2 linked regions of the Rubinisphaera italica genome follow. The main gene of each other region encodes a partner of the protein of the gene in region 2 in a complex. Links are inferred from orthologs where the notes say so. Each region holds a gene or a part of one and is shown on either strand. Other genes may lie near its edges.

The links.
Region 1: odhB (region 2) and Pan54_RS24995 share a complex: the UniProt entries of both Bacillus subtilis proteins name them as parts of the 2-oxoglutarate dehydrogenase (OGDH) complex. The link is inferred for Rubinisphaera italica from one-to-one orthologs.

The regions. Positions count from the first base shown.
Region 1 is NZ_SJPG01000001.1:6,520,151-6,523,844, forward strand. The notes cover bases 247-3,694. They hold Pan54_RS24995 (2-oxoglutarate dehydrogenase E1 component), read right to left. Parts: upstream 3,324-3,694; coding sequence 447-3,323; downstream 247-446. Other genes in these bases: Pan54_RS24990 (hypothetical protein), read right to left, coding at 247-271; Pan54_RS25000 (hypothetical protein), read right to left, coding at 3,479-3,694. In the rest of the region: more of Pan54_RS24990, read right to left, coding at 1-246. UniProt on the Bacillus subtilis protein: E1 component of the 2-oxoglutarate dehydrogenase (OGDH) complex which catalyzes the decarboxylation of 2-oxoglutarate, the first step in the conversion of 2-oxoglutarate to succinyl-CoA and CO(2).
Region 2 is NZ_SJPG01000001.1:6,620,252-6,628,529, forward strand. What follows is about bases 3,249-6,179. They hold odhB (2-oxoglutarate dehydrogenase complex dihydrolipoyllysine-residue succinyltransferase), read right to left. Parts: upstream 5,365-6,179; coding sequence 4,132-5,364; downstream 3,249-4,131. Other genes in these bases: lpdA (dihydrolipoyl dehydrogenase), read right to left, coding at 3,249-3,998; Pan54_RS25365 (sulfotransferase family protein), read right to left, coding at 5,658-6,179. Also shown: Pan54_RS25340 (PSD1 and planctomycete cytochrome C domain-containing protein), read left to right, coding at 1-228; Pan54_RS25345 (hypothetical protein), read left to right, coding at 461-1,033; Pan54_RS25350 (sulfatase), read left to right, coding at 1,150-2,577; more of lpdA, read right to left, coding at 2,610-3,248; more of Pan54_RS25365, read right to left, coding at 6,180-6,821; Pan54_RS25370 (ABC transporter ATP-binding protein), read left to right, coding at 7,170-7,865; Pan54_RS25375 (enoyl-CoA hydratase/isomerase family protein), read left to right, coding at 7,939-8,278. UniProt on the Bacillus subtilis protein: E2 component of the 2-oxoglutarate dehydrogenase (OGDH) complex which catalyzes the second step in the conversion of 2-oxoglutarate to succinyl-CoA and CO(2).

The DNA.
Region 1 (3,694 bases), 100 kb from region 2 along the record:
TGGCGTTGCCCGGGGGGAGGAGGCGTGGTGGTTCGATTTTCTGTCCGACGTTTCTTGGGTAGAATCCGGAGCGTTCCAGTGTTTGAGGAGTGGGAGCGATTGCCGGGTCTGACAAATGTCCTGCGGGCTCGATGGTCGCAGCTTTGCTCATGATAGCTTTGGCAGGAGCCGTTTGTTCGACAGCGGGAATCGAACGGGCAATCATCAACCCGCAGCCGAGTCCGAACAGGGTGCCGCCGACCCAGAGGGTGAGGGTGTCTCCATTCGCCATGTTACTTCACTCCTTGAAGTTTGTATTTGTTCGTTTGTTTACTGATTCCTGTCAAAGAATCGGAGAGCTTGTATTTGGTTTTATTTTATCCCAGGTTGGTTTTGCGAAGTTTACGCAATATTGAATTCCAGGTCGATATCGTCAGGCATTGCCTGACCTACAGGTTGTCAGTGTTTTAATACTTGGCGAACGCCGCTTCCATGAGTGAGTGTTGCTCGACCTGATGGCTTTTCTTGCTGCCGGTCGCCGGACTGGCCGAGGCGTGGCGTTCGATGGATCGGAATGGGTATTCGTCAAAGAACGATTGTCCGAAGTGCGCTTTCAGGAAGCGGCTGGCTCCCATGTTTTCCGGCTCTTCCTGCACCCAGCGAACTTCAGTTCCCGCCGGATAACGAGCGAAGACTTCCTGCAGCTTCACGTACGGCAAAGGATAAAGTTCTTCGAGGCGAACGATTGCGACATCGGGCCGTTCCTGCTCTTCGCGGGCTTTGAGCAAATCGTAGTAGATCTTGCCGGAACAGAGCAGAATGCGGGTGACCGATTGAGGATCAGAAATCGTCTTATCGTCAAGGACGGGTTCAAATTGTCCCTGAACGAGTTCGCTGATATCAGACGTACATTTTGGAAGCCGCAGTAAACTTTTAGGAGTCATCATGATCAGAGGCTTTTTCCATTTGCGTAACGCTTGTCTGCGGAGGCAATGGAAGTGCTGGGCCGGTGTTGTCAGATTAACGATCTGAATGTTGTCTTCGGCTGCCAGCATGAGGAAGCGTTCGAGTCGTCCGCTGGAATGCTCCGGTCCCTGACCTTCGAAGCCGTGTGGCAGCATCATAATCAGTCCACTGAGACGCTCCCATTTGTCTTCAGTGCTCGCGATGAACTGATCGATAATAACCTGGGCGGCATTGCAGAAGTCACCAAACTGAGCTTCCCAGATGATCAATCCTTCCGGGCAATCCAGACTGTAACCGTATTCAAATCCGAGGACACCGATTTCCGAAAGCGGACTGTTGTGCAATTCGACCAGTCCATCCACTGCAGCAAGTTGCTTAAGAGGTGAGTAGATCGAACCATCCTGCACATCGTGCAGCACGGCATGACGCTGACTGAACGTTCCGCGTTCAACATCCTGTCCGGTCATACGGAATGGCCGACCTTCAGAGATCGAGGTTCCAAAGGCAAGCAGTTCGGCAGCGGCCCAGTCGAGTTCTTTTTCGCCACGGCCCATTTCCCGACGCTGTTCGAGGAGACGAACCAGCTTTCGGTGCGGGTGAAACCCTTCCGGGTAGTCGGTGAGCACATTCATCACCCGACTGAGTTCATCCATGTGAACATTAGTCTGGATGGTGTCCGCTTCTGAGACCGAGCCACCACGGTAGCCGTACCAGTAACCTCCATAATATTCCAGGCAGCGAATGTAGGAGTCCTGCTTTGCGGCTTTGAGCTCATCTTCAAGCACAAGGCGTCGCTGTTCGACGATTTCCTCGCCTTCCTCACGAGTAATTCCACGCATACGAATCAACTGGTCGAAATAGCTTTCAAACACAGTCGGATGCTTCTTAATGTCGTGGTACATCAATGGCTGAGTGAATTCTGGTTCATCACTTTCATTGTGACCATGTCTGCGGAGGCAGTACATATCGATGACGACATCACGGTGGTACGTTTTGCGGAATTCGAGTGCCAGATTGACCGCCTGTGCGACCGCTTCGGGATCTTCCCCATTGACGTGGAAAATTGGAATCTGCAGCATTTTGGCGATATCGGTCGCGTAGGTACTGGAGCGAGCCTGCTCCTGAGTCGTTGTAAAGCCAATTTGATTATTGACCACAACATGCAATGTTCCGCCAACGGAATAGCCATTCAGTTCACTCATGTTGAGCGTTTCCTGAGTCACACCTTCTCCAATGAATGCGGCATCACCATGAATCAGAACAACGAGGCCCTCCTGGTGTTTGACGTCCCGGAAGCGATCCATTTTGGCACGCATTCGCCCCTGTGCTACAGGGTTAATGAACTCGAGGTGACTCGGGTTGAAGCAGAGCGACAAGTGGACGCTATTCCCTTTTGAGGTCAGCCAGTCACTGGAATAGCCAAGATGATATTTCACATCGCCTCGTCCGATGTGCAATTCAGGGTCGGCATCGACGAATTCGCGAAAAATTTGTCGGTAGCTTTTGTGCAGAATATTGGCGAGCACGTTCAGGCGACCACGATGGGCCATTCCGATCACGATTTCTTTGGTTCCTTCATTGCCCGCTTTTTCGATGGCCATATCGAGCAGCGGAATCAAAGTCTCTGCTCCTTCGAGCGAGAAGCTCTTTTCGCCGATGAACTTCTTCTGCACAAATTGTTCAAACAGCACGGCATTACTGAGTCGTTTGAGGATACGGACCTGCTCGTCGCGAGTCAGTTTGATACGGTTGCCAGTCGTTTCCATGCGAGTCTGCAGCCATTGACGGACGCGCAGGCTGTCGATGTGCATGAATTGCACGCCGATGGAACGGCAGTAGGTCGTTTTGAGCCACTGAACAATCTGGCGAAGAGTTCGCACTTCCGGACCGCCCATCCAGCTTGTGGAAAAGCGACGGTCCATATCTTCTTCGGTGAAACCATAAAACTCAGGCTTGAGTTCTGGTGGATTCCCACGTTTTTTGCCGAGCGGATCGACTTCAGAAAGAATATGTCCTCGCACTCGATAATTGCGGATCAGCTGATCGAGCCGCTCCTGGCGTCCTGCAACTTCCATGCGTTGCGGGCGTCGCAAGCCCCCTTCGGACATAGAGGGAGGATTGAAGATCGAGAACGGCTTCCGCTGAGGACGCAGTGTCTGCCCGGCATCCTGCTTGCTCTCCTCATCGAGTTTCTCGAAATACTCACGCCATTCGGGCGATAGTGTATCTGGAGATTTCTGATACTGCTCGTAGAGAGTTTCGAGATACAGCAGACTCTGGGCATTATCATCCACATGGGAACTGCCGTTGCTGAACTGTAAATCAGAAGTAGACAAAGAGCCGTTGGAAGGGGCTTGATCCCCGGTGTGAGCCGACATTTTTGGCCTGGTGCCCTGTCTGGGCTTAATAGTTGAGTTTCAAATAACGATAACAAACCAGAAATGTTACCTCTTATTGTTCGAAGGTTATTGTCGCAATTTTACGAAATACGACAAGTGCGAACAGCGGCAATTTGAAACACAATTACTGAATACTACTCTTCAGCCTTCTCTGCCCGTTGACGTTTCCGGGCAGCGATGAAGGATCGGACGCACATGATGACAAAACCTGTGCAAATGATTGCCATAATCAGAACCATCATCGCGGCTCGTTGGTTGTACTCCATCCCCTGACTCATCTTGCCGACAGTCATAACCGTTCGTCCCCACGCGGCGAACGCGCCCAGTAATCCAAAGCTCACAGCCGCGTG
Region 2 (8,278 bases):
TACCGCCTCTGCACATGTTATTCACTCGATTCCACCCAAGTGGATTACCTGGTAAAAGGCTATGAAAACGACCTAGCTCGTTTCCAAAGCGATCCCGATGCAGCCCGAAAACTCCTGGCAGTAACTCCCATCCCAGGACAGGATCAGTTCCCACCAGAAGAATTAGCCGCTTGGACATTGACTGCTAATTTAATGTTGAGTCTGGATGTTACCGTCAATAAAAACTGAATTCGTAAAAACTATAAGTATCATAAACCAATACTTGTAAGAACTATTCAAATTATCGGTTAAGGAAAATTGAGTGAGCGAAAAGTTTTTCATCACATGTGCCTGTGGACATCGAGTCTCAGTTGAATTATTCGAAGCGGGAACATCAAAGGTTTGCAAGAATTGTCAATCAGAGTTGAGAGTGCCGGATACAACCACGCTCCGGGAGTTAAATGGAGATCGATATCCTCTGTTGAGTCCCGTTCAAAAAATTCTCAAAACATTGGAAAATTCAGAACCTCCGTTTGATGGCTTATGCCACGCATGTGAATCGCAACAGGCAACTTTCTCCACGCCGTTTCGTGTTAGTATTATGGTAGAACGTATTGTGGAAGAGGGTGGTGAAATTCGTCCATCAATCGCTGGCGGGATTGCACTTAAAAAAGGGAAGAGCGAAGAGACATGGGAGCAGTTAAGGTTTCCTCTACTACTCTGTGAAAATTGTCAGCGATCTTTTGAGCGTTCTCGCAAATGGTGGCAGATGAAAACAAAGCTAAAATCGTTGAGTATGGTCATACTGTTATTGGGGTTTCTTGTCCTTTCGTACTTTAATATGGAAGCTGTCGCTGTTTTATCTGGCGTTTTTGCTGTCGTTGGAATCATTGCTTTTGCCATGCAGCACCGAGTTAATTCTCAAGTTGATACTTTCATACAGCGATGGATTTATAATATCCGTTGGATTCCGGAAACACTGGAAACTGAAGAAGAATTTACTGTCAAAGTTGGGGAATCATCGCCATTTGAACCAGTAATTTCAATTAAGTAACATCGTACCTGAGCAATGCCAAGTGTCTGAGTTCGTGGATGCGTCTTATTTGTCCCACTTAGTATTAAGTCCGAATCTATTCATTTCTTTTGAATCTTTCTCGAAAGTATTCCCTTATGAAACGATCCTGGATGCTCTGCATATTACTGCTTGTGCAATTCTCCGTTCTGCAATCAATAGCAGCCGAAAAATCTCCCAATATCATTTTGATTTTGACAGACGATCAGGGCTGGAGTCAGATGTCGCAGTTGGCGGATCCGCGTGTGCCGGAGGCGGTTTCTGATTATCTGGAAACTCCCAATATGGTTCGCCTGGCGAAATCGGGAATGCAATTTACCAGTGGATATTCCCCGGCTCCCCTTTGTACCCCAACACGCCGCAGCATCCTCTGTGGTTCGGCGACGGCTCGATGTGGCAGTGAATTTAAAAGTGACTGGGTTCCCGCCAATCACATGACGATCCCCAAAGCCCTTAAAATGGCAAACCCGGAATACCGATGTGCACACTTCGGAAAATGGGGCGAGCAGATGATCTCCACCCCTGAAGAATGCGGCTACGATGTGAGCGATGGCATGACCGGCAATGTCACTGGAGGAATGCCGAATTCGCTCGGAGTCAAAGGAGGACACAACGATGGCCCACCTCATTTTATCGACAACAAAGACCCCAAACGAACGCGCACGGTCACCGATCGAGCGATCGATTTCATGCAAACCCAAAACTCAACAGAGCATCCCTTCTATGTGCAGATCAGCTATTACGCACAACACCTTTCTGTGGTCTGCACTCAGGAGATGCTTGAGAAGTATGAGAAAAAGGGAACACCTGATCGTGGTTATCCACCAGCCTGGGCGGCAATGATGGAAGACCTCGACAACGGTGTCGGGCGGCTGCTGGATACGATCGAGGAATTAAAAATCGACGACAACACCTACGTCTTTTTCACAGCCGATAACGGAGGCCGAGGCACCGTTCCCGGGGGTGATCAATCGCGACTGGAAACCAATCATCCTCTCACCGGAGCCAAGCACAGTCTTTATGAAGGAGGCATTCGCGTCCCGTTCTTAGCAGCAGGACCTGAAATCCCGGCTGATACAATATGCCACATCCCGGTCGTTGGTTACGATTTTCTGCCGACATTCTACCAGTTGGCTGGTGGCGAAAATGCAAACAACAATCTTACTCAGGACGTTGATGGAACCAGTCTCTGTCCATTGTTTAAAAAGCCCGACCTGCCACTGGCAAATCGAAAAAACAACGCTGTTTATTTCCATCGTCCCAATCGAAGTTTCTCTGCTCTTCGTCAAGGCGATTACAAACTGATGCTCTTCTGGAAACCTGATGGCTCAGTTCGCAGTCACGAACTCTATGACCTGAGTCGCAATCCAATCGAATCCGATCGCGATCTTTCAGAAACCAATGCCGCAAAAGCAGAAGAAATGCAAGCGACGCTGCTATCCTTTCTGGAATCAGTCGATGCCGAAAAGCCAACAGATTTCAAGGCGAAACGAAAGACAAAGCAGCAGAAAGGCAAGCAGAATTAATGGTTAGCAAACGCTATTTGAAGTACGATGCATCAAATATGAATCGTTCGTTTATCCACAGCCATAGCCGCTTCTTTGACGGCTTCGGCTAAGGTCGGATGAGCGTGGCAGCAGCGGGCGAGGTCTTCGCTGCTGGCGTGGAATTCTATTGCGACGGCTACCTCGGCAATCAAGTCACCAGCATGCGGGCCAATGATGTGAGCTCCGAGAATGCGATCCGTTTGGGCATCGGCCAGTATTTTGACCATCCCGGCTGTGTGGCCAATCGCACGGGCACGACCATTGGCGGCGAAGGGGAATGTGCCAGAGCGGTACTCGACTTTTTGTTCCTTGAGTTGCTCTTCGGTTTTACCGACGGAAGCAACTTCCGGACTGGTGTAGACAATCGCGGGGATGGCATCGTAATTGACATGTCCGTAGCCGGTTGCCAGATATTCAACGCAGGCAATCCCCTCTTCTTCGGCTTTGTGAGCCAGCATCGCACCGCCGATCACATCGCCAACTGCGTAAACCCCTTCCGCTTTGGTCTGGTAATGTTCATCGACTGCGATGAAACCGCGTTTGTCGGTTTCAATTCCAAGGGTTTCCAGTCCCAGATTTTCCGTATTCGGTTTCCGGCCAACCGCAACGAGAACACGATTGCAGCGGATCGTATCCGCCCCTTCGATTTCAACATCACAGGTTTTCTTGTTGTGGGAAACTCCGGTGACTTTGGCACCGAGTTGAAATTCCAGTCCCTGCGATTTGTAAATTTTGAGGGCCAGTTTCGCGAGTTCGCCATCCATGCCGGGGAGAAGGCGATCCAGGTATTCGAGGACGGTCACTTTGGAACCAAGTCGTCGCCAGACGGTCCCCAGTTCCAAGCCAATCGCTCCGCCCCCAATCACGACCAGATGTTCGGGCACTTTTTCAAAGGTCAACGCTTCGGTGCTGGTCACTACCCGGTCGCCATCCAGTTCGACTCCCGGCAAAGTCGCAGCGACGCTGCCGGTTGCAATCAGAATTTGTGGTGAAGAGAGTGAAACTTCTTCCTCAGAAGAAGTAACGGTCAATTTGCCGGGGCCATCGAAGCGGGCATGTCCCTGATAGCGAGTGATCTTATTCTTCTTGAACAATCCCGCTACACCTTGGGTGAGTGTGCTGACGGTTTCGTCCTTCTGACCGAGCATTTTGGAGAGATCAAGCTTCAAGTCTCCGATTTCAATTCCCCGTTTGGACAGGGAATGATTAGCCTCTTCGTAGAGTTCGCTGGACTCCAACAGTGCTTTACTGGGAATACAACCGACACGCAGGCAGGTTCCCCCCAGAGCCGGTTCTTTTTCGATACAGGCGACATTCATGCCGAGTTGAGCCGCTCGGATAGCTGCGACATAACCACCGGGACCAGCCCCGATGACGATGAGATCAAAATTAGTACTCATAAGAGGCTCGAATCGATTCGTAGTCAGTCTTCAAATTATTTGGTTACGCTCGTTTGACTCATTCCGAAGGAGAACCTTGGGAACAAGTAGAATATTGGTGCCCAAGCGACTGCAGATACCATTTGAAAATGGGTTAGATTTCCATCAGCATACGTGTGGGATCTTCAATCACTTCTTTGACGCGTCGCAGGAAGGTGACAGCTTCGCGTCCGTCGACAACCCGATGATCGTACGTGAGCGCGACGTACATCATCGGACGGATAACAACCTGTCCGTTCAGGGCAATCGGGCGTTCGAAAATGCCATGCATGCCGAGAACTCCGCTTTGAGGAGGATTGACAATCGGTGTTGAAAGCAGTGAGCCATAGACTCCGCCGTTGGTAATTGTGAAACAGCCACCTTCAAGTTGTTCCAGACCGATTTTGTTATCTTTGGCCTTTTTGGCAAAGTCGGCAATTGTCAGTTCGATTTCGGCAAAACTCATCCGTTCCACATTGCGTAGCACAGGAACGACAAGACCTTTTCCGCCGCCCACTGCGACACCGATATCGTAATAATTTCGATAAACGAGTTCTTTACCCCGCATCTGAGCGGCGATTTGCGGGACCTGATTCATCCCATCGAGAACCGCTTTGACGAAGAAGGACATGAACCCGAGCTTGATACCATATTTGTTAAGGAACGAATCCTTATATTGGTTTCTCAGATCCATTACGTTCGACATATCGATTTCGTTGAATGTCGTGAGCAACGCAGCTTCATGTTGAGCTGAGACGAGACGTTCGGCAATTCGTTTGCGGATCGGACTCAAAGGCACGATCTCTTCTGTTCGCAAAGGCCCGGCCCCAGCCGATTCCGATGTGGTGGATAATTCCCGTCCCTTGGCAGAGGTCGAAGCAGAAGCGATGACATCTTCTTTGAGCAATCGACCGCCGGGTCCGGTCGCCTTGGCCTGATGAGCTTGCATCCCTCGCTGAGCCAGTTCACGGGAAGCGGCTGGCATTACTTTTTCAGAACCCTGATGACTCTGGCCGCCATTATCGGAAGAGCCAGATGCTGGACTCGATTTCGGCTCACCCTGTGATTTTGGTTTCGATTCCCCCGCTCCACTGCCACCTGCTGGTTCGGGAGCCTCCTCAAAGTAGCCGATGACATCGCCAATGGCCGCCATTTCGCCAGCTTTTTTGACAATTCGGCTAATCTTACCCCCAGCGGGAGCCGGGACATCAAATGTGGCTTTATCCGTTTCCAGACCAACAATATCGGTATCGAGAGCGACCCATTGCCCTTCAGAGATATACCATTCTCCAATCTGGACCTCAGAAATCGACTCTCCAACCGCAGGAACAACTATCTCCATCGCCATGGATGACTCCACGAAGCTCTTTCGAGCGTAATGCCTCGTCAAAAGCAGGAGCTGAGACGAGCATAAGATTTAGGATCTCGGCGCAAACGGCTCACCATCGACCGCCGCCTGATATTGTGAGAATAAGCGAACAGAAAATTCCGTCAACAATCGCGAAACTCAAATTTCAAAAACGAACCAATAAATATCAGCAACGAGTTCCACATAGGGAATTTGGAGACGATTTGTGCACATCATCTGCGATAAACGGCAGAATTGTTTTGAATCAGTTTTAGGTCAGGCTAATTGGGTAATCAATTCAGTTCCGACAAATCCTGCTCATAGCCCCAGGCATCGAAACAGAATTGCCATTCTTCTCGGATACGTTTGCGGGTCGAGGCAGGAATCTCGACGTGTTTGTTTTTGCGATAATCGCCCGTCTTCTCCAGATATGCTTCCACTTTGGGACGAGCTAATTCAAAGCTAGGCAGCTGTAATGTCTGATAAGTCTGTTCGAGTTCCTGAATCGGGTTCACCGTCAACTCTTCATAAGCGACTTCATGGAACTGTCCAGCGGGTATGAGAGATTTCTGATCGAAATACGCCTGATACAATTTGCGATAGGTCTCAATCACCATTTCCTCCAGATGATTCATCTCAAATTCCTGCAATCCCCAAACGGGAATCACTTGGCTGGCCATGTGCTGGAAGGAACGGAAAACATCGTAAGGATGCCGACGGATGTGCAGGAACTTCGCATCCGGGAATAACTCCAGGATCAGCTTGATGCGAGCGGTGTGATTAGGAGATTTGAGGATCAGTGGCCTGTTGAATGTCTGCTGAACCTTCGCGACAAAGAACTGAAGTGACTGTTTGAATCGATCGCGATCCTTCTCATCGGCATTTTCAAAGGAGAGATGTTCATCGTATCGAGCAGCATTGTCCGGGAAGACCCAACTGAGCGAATTGGAGGCTCTCGCCAGAATTCCCAAAGCCATTTCGTCCTCTGCAGGTTCCCGCAGAGACATTTTGACGTTATCCATGAAGCGTTTTCGCGGCGTGACGGCCGAGAGTATTGGCTCCCACCACCAGCGGGCCAGACGATAACTGGACGGATACATCGTCTGAAAGAGATCAGGAGCCGCATAGCGTTCATCCTGGCACATTAAATTGTGCAGGTGAGTCGTCCCGCTCCGCCAGCTTCCGAGAATGAAAATCGGTGTTTCGACTTTCGTCTTTTTGATTGAAGATCCGTAAACCAGATTTTCCGCCCAGGCAAATGGCGATGTACATAAACTGCTGATCGTAATATGACAGGCTTTTCCCCAGTAGGGAAAGTCGACATGAAACGAGTTGGCAGCCATCAGCTTGCACCAGTCGCCAAAGCGAATTCCCGCCAGACAACCGGGGCCAAAGCCACGGGTGAGGCGGGTGGTGAGCGGAATCGATTTTTTTATGATTTCTTTGGAATTACTCATGAGCGAAATAAAATCAGAAAAGTTTTAAGTCAGGATCGTCGGAGCAGTCAACTTTCAGGTTGAATTAATTTAGGGTGGCGGGGACGCTCCGCTTTACCGGAAGCCCCCGAGAGTTCAACTGTCCTCTCTCGGGGGCTTCTCTTCGAGAGCGCCCTCGACACCCTCGTCTTACTAACTTCTATCATCAAATCCATGTTATATACGTTTCGGCTTATTAGAGTAATCGATAGCCCCCCGAACGCATCGTCGAAGGTGAAGAGGGGAATCAATTTGTCCGGAAGGCGTAATGGTTCTGACGATCACAACGATTGATTCCCTCTGTGTCTGCGACTTGATACGATTTCCACCATGCAAGTTACCATCAAAGACGTTCAAAAATCCTTCCGCCGAGGTGAAACAACCGTTCCTGTGTTAAGGGGATTGAGTTGCGAATTTCCGTCGGGCACTTTCAATTTCGTCGTCGGCCCCTCCGGCAGCGGAAAAAGCTCTCTGCTGTATCTGATCGGCGCACTCGATCAGCCGACATCCGGACAGATTGAAATTGACGGTCGGAAAATATCGACCTGGAGTGAAACCGAAGCGAATCATTTCCGAGCCAATCAGGTCGGATTTGTCTTTCAGAGTTTCAATCTGATGTCCAATTTATCAGCCCTCGACAATGTTCTGGTCCCGTTTATGCCGCAGGGATTAACTTCGACGAAACGCAAAGAAGCTGAAGAACTGCTGAAACTTGTAGGAATGGGACATCGTCTGACTCATAAACCGAATCACCTTTCCGGCGGCGAACAGCAACGGGTCGCCATTGCACGAGCCTTATTGAAGAAGCCTCAACTGATTTTAGCCGATGAACCAACAGGCGAACTTGACAGTCAAACCGGACGCGAAGTCTTCAATTATCTCCGCTTGCTGGCTGGTCAGAATCAATCGACCGTCATTGTCGTTACGCACGATGAATCCTACATGCAGCCAGACGATTACGTCCATCGCATCAGTGATGGGAGACTCATCGAGACGACTCAGGTGAGTGAGAGTGGCCAGTGTTGATTGGCCAGTGGCCAGTGGCTAGAGTCAATCAACCGAAACCCGAATACCGACACCCGCACACAGGTCAGTCATAATGAGAAACAGCGATAGTCCAGTTACTCAAGTCGATCTGCAGATTGAAAAGCAAGTCGCTACCATTACACTTTCGGGTGTGAAGGGGATTCAAACACTCTCCTCTCAAACCCGACAAAACCTGCACGTTGCTCTGGATCAACTGGAGAAGACTCCTGCGTTACGAATCGTCCAGTTTCAGGGAACAGGCCGTACGTTTATTGCCGGTGCGGATATCCATGAGTTTCAGGATTTGACGGAATCCACTGCAGGAAACCTCGTCACCGATGGTCAACAGCTGATGACTCGCATTGCCGAGCTGCCTTACATCACGATTGCTGCAATCAACGGTGCCTGCGCCG